2 regions of the Variovorax sp. RA8 genome follow, and region 2 is predicted to be linked to the other one. Evidence: predicted binding sites of a transcription regulator. Region 2 holds the regulator's gene; the other holds the start of a gene.
The links. Region 2 encodes NrdR, which represses ribonucleotide reductase genes. Its sites were predicted from a motif close to CACNANATNTNGTG; they were not measured.
Positions count from the first base shown of each region.

Region 1: the regulator NrdR is predicted to act here: its motif matches at 5,202-5,215, upstream of E5P3_RS05590 (ribonucleoside-diphosphate reductase subunit alpha).

Region 1 is NZ_LR594662.1:1,166,747-1,173,971, reverse strand. Features, by position in the region: gene E5P3_RS05615 (cytochrome C assembly family protein) at 46-855, shown strand; gene E5P3_RS05610 (PP0621 family protein) at 852-1,100, shown strand; gene E5P3_RS05605 (sensor histidine kinase) at 1,177-2,871, shown strand; gene E5P3_RS05600 (sigma-54-dependent transcriptional regulator) at 2,876-4,393, shown strand; gene ampD (1,6-anhydro-N-acetylmuramyl-L-alanine amidase AmpD) at 4,371-4,979, shown strand; gene E5P3_RS05590 (ribonucleoside-diphosphate reductase subunit alpha) at 5,329-7,225, shown strand, end outside.
Region 2 is NZ_LR594662.1:3,578,257-3,585,481, forward strand. Features, by position in the region: gene E5P3_RS16740 (DUF748 domain-containing protein) at 1-2,021, opposite strand, end outside; gene E5P3_RS16745 (lytic transglycosylase domain-containing protein) at 2,617-3,450, shown strand; ZMP/ZTP riboswitch at 3,489-3,616, shown strand; gene glyA (serine hydroxymethyltransferase) at 3,659-4,903, shown strand; gene nrdR (transcriptional regulator NrdR) at 4,923-5,366, shown strand; gene pilV (type IV pilus modification protein PilV) at 5,523-6,131, shown strand; gene E5P3_RS16765 (PilW family protein) at 6,182-7,117, shown strand; gene E5P3_RS16770 (pilus assembly PilX family protein) at 7,120-7,225, shown strand, end outside.

The DNA of each region.
Region 1 (7,225 bases), 2.4 Mb from region 2:
TCTTCGCGAGGGATCACGCAAAGGCGAGACGCTAAACTCCGGTCGATGATTTTAGCGATCCCCTCCCCACTCGGCGTGGCGCTGGGCATCGCCACCGCCGCGGCCTACGGCGCGACTGCCGCAGCCTCTTCCTGGCTCGGGCGGCCTTCCACGCAATGGATGCTGGGCCTGGCCTGGGTGCTGCACGCCTGCGTGCTCGCCTGGTCGCTGGCCGGCGGCGACCCGCACTTCGGCTTCGCGCCGGCGCTGTCGGTCACCGCCTGGCTGGTGATGACCATCTACGCGATCGAGAGCCGCCTGTATCCGCAGCTCAAGATTCGGCGAGTGCTCGCGGCGCTCGGCGCGGCGGCCGTGCTGCTCGCGATGGTCTTTCCGGGCACGCCGCTGCACGTCTCGGCCTCGCCCTGGCTGCCGCTGCACCTGGCGCTGGGCATCGCCTCCTACGGCCTGTTCGGCGCAGCCGTGGTCCATGCCTGGCTCATGACCCGCGCCGAGAAGCAGATCCGGCTGGCGGCCGAACCGCAGGCCGGCGTGCCTCTGCTCACGATGGAGCGGCTGACCTTTCGCTTCGTGACCGCCGGCTTCGTGCTGCTGTCGGCCACGCTGCTCGCCGGCCTGCTGTTCAGCGAGCAGCTGTACGGCGCCAATGCGCGCGGCTGGAAATGGGACCACAAGACCGTGTTCTCGGTGCTGGCCTGGATCAGCTTCGCGGTGCTGCTGGTCGGGCGGGCGCGCTTTGGCTGGCGCGGCCGCACCGCGCGGCGCGTGCTCTACGCCGGCGCGGCCCTGCTGCTGCTGGCCTATGTGGGCTCGCGTTTCGTGCTCGAGGTGGTGCTGGGGCGCGCAGCGACATGAAATACCTGCTGGTGCTCGCGATCATCCTGGTGGCGGTCTGGCTCTGGCGCAAGGCCCGGCGCGAAGAGTTGCAGTCGCGCACGCCGCCGCCCCCTCCTCCGCCTGCACCGCGCAGCATCGGGCCTCCGCAAGCCATGCTGCGCTGCGCGCACTGCGGGCTGCACCTGCCGGCCTCGGACGCGGTGCGTGGTGCCGACGGCACGGCGTATTGCAGCGCGGCGCACCGCCGGGCCGCGACGCACTGAACGAGGCGCCCCCGATGAGCCGCCGGGCCGCTCCCAAGGCCAACAGCACCGCAGCCCGCAGGGCGGAGGTTGCCTTATGAGCACCTTCCTCTGGTCGCGTGCCGAGCCCGGGACCGACTGGACGCCGCTCGACCAGGCGGCCGGCCGTGAAAGCTCCGCCCTGCTGCGCCTGTGGCGCGGCTTCATGACCGCGCGCAGCTTCGTCGCCGTCGTGCTGCTGCTGCTCCAGGCGCTGGTCTTCGCGCTCGGGCAGGCCGTGCAGCCGATCGTCCTCGCGCTGGCGGGCGGCTACCTGCTTGCCACCCTGCTGGTCGCGCGCTATGCGCTCTTTCAACCACCGGTGCGGCGCTTCGGCACGGCCTGGCTGTCGACCATCGGCGTCGACCTGGTGGTCTTCAGCGCGCTGCAGCTTCTGCAGGTGGGCAGCATCAACTACACGCCGCTGTTCGCCCTGCCGGTGCTGATGGGCGCCGTGTTGGGCAGCGGCGCCGTCGGCCTGGGCACCACGGCCGTGGTCACGCTGCTGCTGCTGGCGCATGCCGGCTGGTATTGGCTGCAGCAGCAGGCCGAGCCATCGGCGCGCTTCGTGCAGGCTGCGCTGACCGGCACCGGCCTGTTCGTGGTGGCGCTGCTGGCGCATGAGCTGGCTCGGCGGCTGATACGCGAGGAGGCGCTGGCGCAGCGCAACCGGGGCACGGCGCAGATGCATGCCCTGGTGAACGACCTGGTGATCGAGACGCTCAGCGAAGGTGTGCTGGTGATCGACGCCAAGGGGCAGGTGCACGCGGCCAACCCCGCGGCCGACGCGATTCTCGGGCAGGGACTGGCACAGCTCGAGCTGCCTTTCGCGCTTGGCGCGCACCCGGCCTGGATGCCGCTGGCCGCGATCGCGCGCAACACGTTCGCGCGACGCACGTCGCAGTCGCGCGAGATCCCGATCGCGCAGGCCCAGGGCGCGCCGCGCGAGGTGCGCGTGCGCACTCGGCTCACCCGCGCCGCCGAGCGTGGCATCGAGAGCCTGTGCGTGATGTTCCTGCAGGATCTGCGCGAGCTCGAGGCACGCATCCGCACCGAGAAGCTCGCGGCCATGGGGCGCATGTCGGCCGCGGTCGCGCACGAGATCCGCAACCCGCTTGCCGCAATCGCCCAGGCCAGCGCACTGCTGGGCGAGGACCTGGTCGATCCCGGCCACCGGCGACTGACGACGATGGTCCAGCAGAATGCGCAGCGGCTGTCGCGCATCGTCGACGACGTGCTCGACGTCGCCCGCGCCCGCCAGCAGCGCGTGCTGCCGCTCGGCGAGCAGCTGGTGCTCGATCCCACCGTGCGCACGCTGGCCGAAGAATGGGTGCGGCAAACGCAGCGCCAGGGCGTGCTGCTGGTGCTGGAGGCGCCCGGCAGCGTGGTGCGCTTCGACATCGAGCACCTGCGGCGCATCCTCGTGAACCTGCTCGACAACGCCGCGCGCTACGCGGGTGCGCGCGACGGCTCGATCCAGGTGACGACCCGGCTGAACGCCGCCGGCCGCGCCAGCCTTCAGGTGTGGAGCGACGGCGCACCGCTCGAGCCCGCGGTGCAGCGCCATCTGTTCGAGCCCTTCTTCTCGTCCGAGAGCCGCTCCAGCGGCCTAGGCCTCTACCTGTGCCGCGAGTTGTGCGAACGCCACGGCGCCACCATCGGCTACGAGCGCCGTGCCTTGCCGGCAGGCGGGCCGGAGGGCAATGAATTCGCCGTCGTCTTCATGCCGGGCGAAGGCGGGCTGACACAATAGCGCCGTGAGCAGCCCCAATCCTTCCGCGCCACGCCCCGCCCAGATCCTGGTCGTCGACGACGAGCCCGACCTGCGCACGCTCTACGAGCTCACGCTGCTGCGCGAGGGCTACCGCGTCGAGGCGGCCGGCAGCGTGTCGGAGGCGAGCGAGCATCTGGACGCGGGCCGCTTCGATGCCGTGATCACCGACATGCGCTTGCCCGACGGGTTGGGCATGGAGATCCTGCAGCGCATCCAGCAGGAGCAGCGCAGCGAGCGTTGCGTGGTCATGACGGCCTACGGCTCGGCCGAGAATGCGGTCGAGGCCCTCAAGGCGGGCGCCTTCGACTACCTGACCAAGCCGGTGGACCTGAAGCAGTTCCGTACCGTCGTGGCTTCGGCAGTGCAGGCGCAGGCCGCGCCCGCGCGGCCGGTGCGCCAGGCGGAGGGCAACGGCAGCAAGCTGGCCGCGACCGTCAGCAACGCCGGCACGGCGGCCCTCGAAAGGCTGGTCGGAAATTCCGAGCCGATGCGCCTGGTCAAGTCGCGCATCGCCAAGGTGGCGCGCGGCATGGCGCCGGTGCTGGTGCGCGGAGAGTCCGGCACTGGCAAGGAACTGGCGGCGCGCGCGGTGCATGCGTGCAGCCAGCGCAGCGATGGGCCCTTCGTCGCGGTCAATTGCGGTGCCATTCCCGAGAACCTGCTCGAGGCCGAGTTCTTCGGCGCGCGGAAAGGCTCCTACACCGGCTCCTCGCAAGACCGCGACGGCTACTTCCAGGCCGCACGCGGCGGCACGCTCTTCCTCGATGAAATCGGCGACCTCCCGCTGGCGATGCAGTCCAAGCTGCTGCGCGCGATCCAGGAACGCAGCGTGCGGCCGATCGGCTCGACGCAGGAAGACGCCGTCGACGTGCGCATCGTGAGCGCCACGCACAAGGACCTGCAGGCCGAGGTGCAGGCCGGCCGTTTCCGCCAGGATCTGTTCTACCGGCTCAACGTGATCGAGATCGCGGTGCCGGCGCTGCGCGAGCGCCGCGAGGATCTGCCGGCGCTCTGCGAGGCGCTGCTGGCCCGGATCGCGCGCGACGCCGGCATGCCGATCCCCGCGCTGTCGCCCGAGGTGCTGCAGCGTCTGTCGCAGCATCCGCTCAACGGCAACGTGCGCGAGCTCGAGAACCTGCTGCACCGTGCGGTTGCCCTGAGCGACGGCGATGTGCTGCACATCGATGTTTCGAGTCCCGCGGCGCCGCTCGAGCCGGCGAGTACAACACCCCAGACAGCGGCGCCGGCAGCAGTCGAACAGCCGCAGGCCGCGGCGGTTGCGGCTAAGCCACCCGTCGCGGTCCCGAGCGACCTGCAAAGCTATCTGGACCAGCAGGAACGCGAGATCCTCGTGCGCGCACTGCAGGAAAGCGGCTTCAACCGCACCGCGGCCGCGGCGCGGCTGGGCCTGAGTCTGCGGCAGATCCGCTATCGCATCGCGCGCCTGGGAATTGCGACGCCTGGCGGCGACGACAACAATGGCAGCGGCGCCGACGACTGAGGGCCCGAGCGCCGAGCTCTGGCAGGAGGGCTGGTACCGATTCGCCAGATCGCTGCGCTCCCCGAACTTCGGGCCACGCCCGGCCGGCGCGCAGATCGACCTGATCGTGCTGCACTCCATCAGCCTTCCGCCCGGCCGCTATGGCGGCGACGAAGTGCAGCAGCTCTTCATGAACCAGTTGGACTGGGAGGCGCACCCCTACTTCGACAGCATCCGCGGCCTCGAGGTCTCGGCCCATTTCTATGTGCGCCGCAACGGCGAGCTCTGGCAGTTCGTGAGCTGCGACGACCGCGCCTGGCATGCCGGGCCCTCGCGCTGGCGCGGCCGCGCCAACTGCAACGACGATTCGATCGGCATCGAGCTCGAAGGCCTGGAGGGCGAGCGCTTCGAGTTCGCCCAATACGAAACCCTGGCCAGCCTCTGTCCCGCCATCGCGCAGCGCTACGCCATCGCCTTCGTCGCGGGCCACGAGCACATCGCGCCGGGCCGGAAGGCGGACCCCGGCAGCGGCTTCGACTGGGTGCTCCTGCAACAGCAGCTGGGCTGGCAGCGCACGATGTTTCCCGACACCGTCATGGCGCGCTGAATTTTTTCAATCTTCACCTCGGCCCTGATGCACCGGCGCCACGTTGCCGCCACCGCCGCCCTCGCCCGCGGCCACTCAGCAACCATGCGCCTTCCAAGCCCAAATGCGTGCGCAGGGCGCATGGAGAGCGGTACGCGCTAAGGTCGTGCAGCAACGATGCGGAATAACTCCCCATCGAGGCCCGCTTTCACGGGGATGCATGCCATTGAACTACAAGGAAAACACTACATCTAGTGGGTTGTGGCCCTCTGAGACCCCAGATATAGTGTGCCCTGCCCCGTGCTTCACGCCGAGCAACCGGCCAGACGCGGCACGGCCGCCCCAACAAGAATTGCCTACAGAGGACTGAATGCAAACTGCCCAGAACCATCCCGTCACGTCCCGCGCCGTTCCCTCGACGCCGCAACAAGCCCGTGACAAAGCCGGCTCACCCGCCGGCAATGCGCTTGCCAACTACCAGATCATCCGCCGCAACGGCGCGGTCGTTCCCTTCGAGCCCAACAAGATCGCGATCGCGATGATGAAGGCCTTCCTCGCGGTGCACGGCACCCAGGGCGCGGCCTCCGCCAGCGTGCGAGAGACAGTCGACACCCTGACCCAGGGCGTGGTGCGCGCCATGCTGCGCTCGCGCCCCGGCGGCGGCACCTTCCACATCGAGGATGTGCAGGACCAGGTCGAGCTCGGCCTGATGCGCGGCGGCCACCACGAGATCGCTCGCGCCTACGTGCTGTACCGCGAGCGTCGCGCGCAGGAGCGCTCCAGGCAGGGCGAGCAGGACGCCCCCGTCGCCGTCTCGACGCTGCACGTCCTCGACCGCGGCGAGCGCGTGGCGCTCGACCTCAACGAGCTCAAGGGCCTGATCGAATCCGCCTGCGCCGGCCTGGGCGACAGCATCACCGGCGGCCCGATCGTGGCCGAGACCATGCGCAACCTCTACGACGGCGTGCCGCTCGACGAGGTCTACAAGGCTTCCATCCTCGCCGCCCGCACCCTGATCGAGAAGGACCCCGACTACACCTTCGCCACCGCACGCCTGCTGCTGCACACGATCTTCAAGGAAGTGGTCGGCCGCGAAGTGCCGGCCGCCGAGCGTGCCCAGGCCTATGCCGACAACTTCCCGCTGTTCATCAAGAAGGGCGTGGACAACGAGCTGCTCGACGAGAAGCTGCTGCAGTACGACCTGGCCCGCCTGGGCGCCGCGCTCAAGCCCGAGCGCGATCTGCAGTTCGACTACCTCGGCCTGCAGACCCTGTACGACCGCTACTTCCTGCACGTGCGCAAGACCCGCATCGAGCTGCCGCAGGCCTTCTTCATGCGCGTGGCGATGGGCCTGGCGCTGAACGAAATCGACCGCGAAGCACGCGCGATCGAGTTCTACGAGGTGCTGTCCTCCTTCGACTTCATGTCCAGCACGCCCACGCTGTTCAACAGCGGCACGCTGCGCTCGCAGCTCTCCAGCTGCTACCTGACCACCGTGCCCGACGACCTGGACGGCATCTACGAGTCCATCAAGGAAAACGCCCTGCTCTCCAAGTTCGCGGGCGGCCTGGGCAACGACTGGACGCGCGTGCGCGCGCTGGGCAGCCACATCAAGGGCACCAACGGCGAGTCGCAGGGCGTGGTGCCCTTCCTGAAGGTCGTGAACGACACCGCCGTCGCGGTCAACCAGGGCGGCAAGCGCAAGGGTGCAGTCTGCACCTACCTCGAAAGCTGGCACCTCGACATCGAGGAGTTCCTGGAGCTGCGCAAGAACACCGGCGACGACCGTCGCCGCACGCACGACATGAACACGGCGAACTGGATTCCCGACCTGTTCATGCGCCGCGTGATGGAAAAGGGCAACTGGACGCTGTTCTCGCCCTCCAACGTGCCTGACCTGCACGACAAGTTCGGCGCCGACTTCGAGGCCGCCTACGTCGCCTATGAAGAGAAGGCCGCGCGCGGCGAGATCAAGCCCAGCCGCACGGTCCAGGCCACCGACCTCTGGCGCAAGATGCTCACGATGCTGTTCGAGACCGGCCATCCCTGGATCACCTTCAAGGACGCCTGCAACGTGCGCTCGCCCCAGCAGCACGCCGGCGTGGTCCACTCGTCCAACCTCTGCACCGAGATCACGCTCAACACCAGCGACACCGAAACTGCCGTCTGCAACCTGGGCTCGGTCAACCTGCTGCAGCACCTGAAGGACGGCAAGGTCGACCAGGAGAAGCTGCAACGCACGGTCTCGACGGCGATGCGCATGCTCG
Region 2 (7,225 bases):
TGCGCCGGGATGGAGGCCACTTCCAGCCGGCCCTCGGCCGCCAGCGGCTTCAGAACCACCGTGCCCTTGTATTCGAAGCGCCCGGGCTCCGCGCGGCCGGCGGCGATGCGCCCGGACAGCTGCAGCGGCGAGGCGGCGGCGGAGTTGGGCGCTATCTTCTGCGCGTTGAGCTTCAGGGCGCTGATCTCGAAGGCGACCGGCGTCGCGTCGGCCTTGTCCGAATAGGACAGCACGCCGTTGTCGACCGCCACGGTGCCGATGGACAGCTCCCACGGCTTGGCGTCGGCACCGGCTGCCTTCGGATCCTTGGGCGCGGCGACCTTGGCTTCCGTGCCGGCGGTCTGGCTGCCGCCGGGCGGGGCCTTGAGCCAGCGCTCGAACATCCAGCGCTTCTCTTTGTCGCGCTCGACCAAGACCTTGGGGCTGCTGGCGCTGAACGAGGCGATGTTCAGCGTGTGCTTCGTCATGTCGACTTCGGCATCGACCAGCTCGAAACGTCCCACGCTGGCCAGCGCGGTCTTGGCCTGTGTCAACGCCAGCCCGTCGAGGGCAACGCGGCCTGCCTTGAACTTGAGCTCAGGCTGGTTCCAGGCGACATCGATCTTGCCGCTCAGCTTGCCGTCGAGCGTGGGCTCCAGGCTCTGCGCCAGGTACGGCGCAGCCAGCGACAGCGGCAAGGCCTCGACCTCGGCCTGCACCTTCGCGACCTTGTCGGTCGCCTCGCCGCCGAACTTGAGCGCGGCACCGCCCACGGCGGTGGAGCCGTTGAAGACGGCCGGCTTCTCCATCGGCCAGACAATGGCGCTGGCATCGACCTGGAGCTGCTTCATGTCGATCGCCGCCGCCGGCTGGACGCTCTGGTCCCGCCACCCGATCTCGCCGCCGGACAGCGCCAGCTTGTCGACTTGCACGCGCCAGCCCGGCCCCGCCGCTGCGGGCTTGGCGCCGGCCTCGCCGTTCGGCGGACCGCCGGGCGACGGCGCCTTCTCGGCCGTCCCGGCGGGCTGGCCGGCAGGCAGCAGGTTGAGCCGGCCGGCCGCATCGCGGGCCACCACCAGCTGCGGCGCGGCCAGCGCCACCTCGCTCAGGTGCACCACCCGCTCCAGCGGCCGCACATCGGCCAGCGCCAGTTTGAGGGTATCGAAGCGAAGCAGGTCGCGCGCTTTCGCGTCCGCCAGCCGGATGCTGTGCGCCGCCACGGTCCCGGTGATCTTCAGGCCGGTCGTGGTCGTCTGCGCGAAATCGATCTTCAGGTCCGCGTCCAGCTTGCCTGCCTGCAGGGCGACCGGCAAGCCGCCGGGGATATACCCGAGGTACGGCGCCAGGTCCAGGTCCTTGAAATTGATCTGCGCGTCGGTCTTGCGGTCATCGGCGAAGGGCGTGCTCAAGGCGGCCGAATCGAACGCGCTGCCGTTGAGCACGAAGGCCAGCTTGGGCTCGGTCTTGATCTCGCGCTGCGAAGGCAGGTTGCTCAGGAGCGGCACCTTGAGCACGAAGTTGCGCAGCTCATGCTTGCGCTTGATCGTCTGGTCGTCGAAGTCGACCGACCCGTTGGTGATGGCGATGTTGTAGACCGCGAAGCGTGGCGGCTCGCTTTTTGGCGCCTCCGGGGCGCTGGCCAGCTTGGCGAGGATGTCGTCGATGTCGTACTTGCCATCGGCCTGGTGCGTCAGCAGGACGGCGGGAGCGTCGATGGTGACGGCGTCGATCACCGGGGCCAGCCGCAGGATCGACTGCAGTTCGGCATCGGCATAGATGCGACCCACTGCGAGTTGCGACCGGCTGCCGTCGGCTGTCGCGATTCGCAGGTCGTCGAGCGCGAGCTCGAGGGTCCAAGGCTTGAAGTCGATCTTGCCGACAGTCACCTGGCGCCCCAGCTTTTCGCTGGCGATCTTCTGGATCTGGCTCTTGGCAATCGGCGGCACGGCCAGCCAGGCGACGAGCCAGAATACGAACAGCACCAGCAGGGCCAGCACCGCTCGCCGCACCCACTTGTTTTGTTTCAGCGAAGCAGCATTCATCGGACGGCGAGTGTGCCCCAAACCGATGGAGCTTCCCAGAAACAAGAAAGCCCGGACGCCGGACATAACGTCTGGCCTCCGGGCTCGATGGCGGGCGCCACGCCCATGCCATCTTTTCGCTCGACCGGAAGTTGGATTGTTCCGGTCTGCTGGCGGCAAGAGATTGCCACCATGGGGCCTCAGCCACTGAACCGTTCGAGAGTCTTCTCTCCCGGCTACCGGACTTCGGTTAAACGCCTGAACTTCAGGCCACCACAGCGTAAGCCCGCTGTCGCGAGAATGCAAATAACCTTTTCAATGGCTACACGGCAGACAATTTCGCTCGCCTTCCTAAGCTCCCAATAGCATAAAGTGCGACTTCCTTATTCTTGACCGGGTATTAAGCGCCTTTTAAAATCCGCGCTGCCCCAGCCGCCCATTTCCCGGCCGGGACTGCCCTATACCTGCTGCCGAATTCTTTTGGCTTAATCAGGCAACCGCGCCCTCTCCCCTCATCATGCGCGGCACCTGACTCGTACCAATCCACAAGCGCCGTCGCCTTGACCATCGCCTCCCAGGCTTTGCGACCCAGGTGCCGCACAAAGGAGGAAGAGCGATGAAACAGGCGTTTGGTGCCACAGCCCGCGGGCTGCGGACTTTCATGTCCGATGTGGCCGAAGGCTTTTTCGAAGTGACCCACAACGGCTTTGCCCTGCTCGGCTTGGCCATCGTGTTCGGCGTGCTGGCGCTGGCCGCGCGTCCGGATCTGCGCCAGTCGGGCGAAGAGCAGCTGATGGGCTGGCTCCAGTCGCGCAAGCCGCCGCCCGAGGTCTCCGACCTGGAGCCGACGGCCATCGACCGCACGACGGCGGCCAGCCCGCACGAGCTGCCGAAGCCGCAAGCCGCGGTCGCCTACTGGCTGAGTAAGAAGTACCGCGTGGCGGTCGAACCGTTGAGCGTGCTGGTGTCGGAAGCCTTCGAGATCGGCAAGCGCACCAAGCTCGATCCCACGTTGATCCTGGCGATCATGGCCGTCGAGTCCAGCTTCAATCCCTTCGCCCAGAGCCATGTCGGTGCCCAGGGCCTGATGCAGGTGATGACCCGGGTGCACGGCGAGAAGTATGAAAGCGCCGGCGGTACCCTGACTGCCTTCGACCCCGTGACCAACATGCGTGTCGGCGTCAAGGTCCTGCAGGAATGCATCGCGCGGGCGGGTTCGCTCGAAGGCGGCCTCAAGTACTACGTGGGTGCAGCCAACCTGCCGGACGACGGCGGCTATGCGGGCAAGGTGTTGGCCGAGCATGCGCGGCTGCAGCTGGTGATCGCCGGCCGTGCGCCCTCCACCGCACCCACGCCGCCCGGCATGCGGGCGCAGCCCCTGCCGGTGGTCGCGCCGGCCAAGCCGGAAGGCGACAGCCAGCAGAAGGTGGCGCTGGTCTCCGATCTTTAGGCCTTTTTACAGCGGCGCCCGAACCCGTCGGCTACACTCGCACGGCACGCGACTGGCGATAGGCGCCGCACCTATTCAGGTGCCATGCGCTGACGTGGATGACCACTGGGAAGCGTGCCGCCTGCGGCGCACAGCAGGCGTTCCGCCGTTCGCCTGGGCAGCCCTTGTTTGGTTGAAGAACAAGGACCATCCGTCTTAAAGGACTGCCATGTACAACCGCCAGATCCTGGTCGAACAGACCGATCCCGAAATCTGGGCCGCCATCCAGGCCGAGAACACCCGCCAGGAACAGCACATCGAGCTGATCGCGAGCGAGAACTACGCCTCCCCGGCCGTCATGGCTGCGCAAGGCTCGCAGCTCACCAACAAATACGCCGAGGGCTACCCCGGCAAGCGTTACTACGGCGGCTGCGAGCACGTCGACGTGGCCGAGCAACTGGCCATCGACCGCGTCAAGCAGCTCTTCGGCGCCGACGCAGCCAACGTGCAGGCCCACTGCGGCGCCTCGGCCAACGAGGCCGTGATGCTCGCCTTCCTCAAGCCTGGCGACACCATCATGGGCATGAGCCTGGCCGAAGGCGGCCACCTGACCCATGGCATGCCGCTCAACATGAGCGGCAAGTGGTTCAACGTCGTGAGCTACGGCCTCGACGACAAGGAAGAAATCGACTACGACGTGATGGAGCGCAAGGCGCACGACGCCATGCCCAAGCTGATCATCGCGGGCGCCTCGGCCTATTCGCTGCGCATCGATTTCGAGCGCTTCGCCAAGGTGGCGAAGGACGTCGGCGCCATTTTCATGGTCGACATCGCCCACTACGCGGGCCTGGTCGCGGCTGGCGTGTATCCCAACCCCGTGCCGCACGCGGACGTGGTGACCTCCACCACCCACAAGAGCCTGCGCGGCCCGCGCGGCGGCATCATCCTGATGAAGTCGCAGCACGAGAAGGCCATCAACAGCGCGATCTTCCCAGGCCTGCAGGGCGGTCCGCTGATGCACGTCATCGCGGCCAAGGCCGTGGCCTTCAAGGAAGCGTTGTCGCCGGAATTCAAGGTCTACCAGCAGCAGGTCGTGAAGAACGCGCAGATCGTGGCCGAGACGTTGAGCGCGCGCGGCCTGCGCATCGTCAGCGGACGCACGGAAAGCCACGTGATGCTGGTCGACCTGCGCGCCAAGGGCATCACCGGCAAGGAGGCCGAGAGCGTGCTGGGCAGTGCCCACATGACGATCAACAAGAACGCCATCCCCAATGATCCCGAGAAGCCGATGGTGACCAGCGGCGTGCGCATCGGCACGCCCGCGATGACGACGCGCGGCTTCAAGGACGAGGAGGCGCGCCTCACCGCGAACCTGATCGCCGACGTGCTGGACAACCCGCGCGACGCCGCCACCATCGAGGCGGTCCGCGCCAAGGTGCATGCGCTGACCAGCCGCTTCCCGGTCTACCGCTGATCAAGCGCATGGCGTCCGCATGAAGTGCCCTTTCTGCGGTCATCTCGAAACGCAGGTCGTCGAGACCCGCGTGTCGGAGGATGCCGACTTCGTGCGGCGCCGCCGTCAGTGCGGCACCTGCGAAAAGCGCTTTACCACCTACGAGCGCCCGGACGTCAACTTCCCGGTGGTGGTCAAGAAGGACGGCAGCCGCGCCGACTTCGACGCCAAGAAGGTCCGCGCCTCGATGATGCTGGCGCTGCGCAAGCGGCCGGTGAGCATCGAGCAGATCGACCATGCGCTCTTGCGCATCGAGCAGAAGCTGCTGTCCAGCGGAATGCGCGAGATCGAATCCACCAAGGTCGGCGAACTTGTGATGCGCGAGCTCAAGCGCATGGACAAGGTGGCGTACGTGCGCTTTGCCTCCGTGTATCGCAGCTTCGAGGACGTGGACGAGTTCCGGCAGTTGCTCCGAGACATCTGACTTTCTGACAAAAGCTCGCCGCCGTCGTCAGATGGCGCCAGAGTCCCGGGCTCAACGGCTCGACGACGCCGCCCAGCGGCCCCTTCTTCTCCCCCTCTGCCTCCCAGAATCGCCGGCTGAGTCGCCATCCCGGCGGCCTCTTTGCTGGAGTCAGTGGTGCAGTCGAGTATTCAACCGCGCAGGCGAGCATCGGGCTTTTCTCTGATCGAGGTGCTCGTCGCACTGCTGGTACTTTCATTTGGCTTGCTGGGCATGGTGGGCTTGCAGGCAATGGCCTTGCAGAACAACCGCGAAGCCCGCCTGCAATCAGTCGCCGTTGATCTCGCACGCGAACTGGCCGAGATGATGCGCGGCAACAAGAACGTCGCGATGCTGGACGCCTCCAATCCCTACATCGGCGATTTCTCTTCCGCCCCGCTGGCTCCGGCGACGACATCCTCCTGTTTGTCAGTCGGCTCATCGTGCGCCAATACAACGCTGGTAGCCAACGCCGAAATGACAGACTGGCTAGCCCGCGTGGGGGAAGACCTTCCCGGCGCACGGGTCAAGATCTGTTCAGACACGGCGCCGTACACAGGCGACGGATTGCCGCAGTGGGATTGCACGGCAGGTGCAACGAACGATCTTCTTGTCATCAAGATCGGCTGGAGCCACTTGTCCACCAATGCCGCGGAGCAAAGCCGGACCATCCGCGCGACCGCAGCACGCGATGAAAACCGGCCAGGCGTGATCGTGCCTGTTACTGCTGGCAGCACCACGCTATGAAGCACGCAACCCGCTTTCGCTCCCTTCAAGGGCGCCGTCCGCTGACTGGCATGACGCTCGTCGAATTGCTCGTTGCCATGGTGGTGGGCCTGCTGATCGTCTTGGCGGCGACTTCTGCACTGCTCGCTGCGCGCCGCGGCTTTACCACTGTCGATTCGGCTTCGCAGTTGCGTGACAACGCCCGCTTCGCCACCAGCCTCATCCAACGTCTTGCGGTTCAGGCTGGCTACCGAGACGTATCCAATGTCGCAACGAAACGCAGCGCCACTGTTGGATCGGGTGCCAGCGCGCTGCCCTATGTGTTTGGTTTCGACAATGCCCTGGCAAGCAGGACTTCACTGGACAACGGTAGCCCGAGGCCTTCGGGTTCCTTCGGCGATGTTCTCGTCCTGCGCTTCCAACCCACCGAAACCTTTCCTGGCTCGGGGAAGGCAGATTCGGGGATGATCGATTGCGCCGGGCAGCCAGCCGACACGCCAGCGAGCAACCGCGACGACGCGCGAACCAGCGTGTTCTTCGTGGACATGTCCAACGACGGCGAGCCCGCGCTGAAATGCTATCGCTCCGACACAGGTTCACCACCTTTCGATTCAGCAGTGACGCTGATCCGCGGCGTCGAAAATTTTCAAGTGCTGTACGGCGTTGATGGCGTCAATCCCGGGACGGCTATCGACCCCGCAGACACCGCCCGGACACCGGACACTGTGCCCGATAGCTACATCCGTGCCAATGAGTTCGAGGTCGCAGGCGATGCCGCAGCCACCCGCGCCAACTGGCGACGGGTGCGCAGCCTGCGTATCGGACTTGTCTTGCGCAGCGACGCCGCATCCACTCAAAAATCCGAAGCGCGGACATTTTTCCCTCTTGGTAGTGCCAGCTTTGCATCAACTGGCGACGTCGGCAGCCAGTATCAGGCGCCGGTCGATGGCAGGCTGAGGCAAGTTGTGAGCTTCACGGTCCATCTGCGCAACGACCAGGGGGAGTAAACATGAAGCTACCTTTGCAAGCTCGATGCACGAGCCGCCAGAGCGGCGCTTCCTTGATCGTGGTGCTGCTGATCCTGATCGTCGTTTCGATCCTCGGAGTCGGTGGTG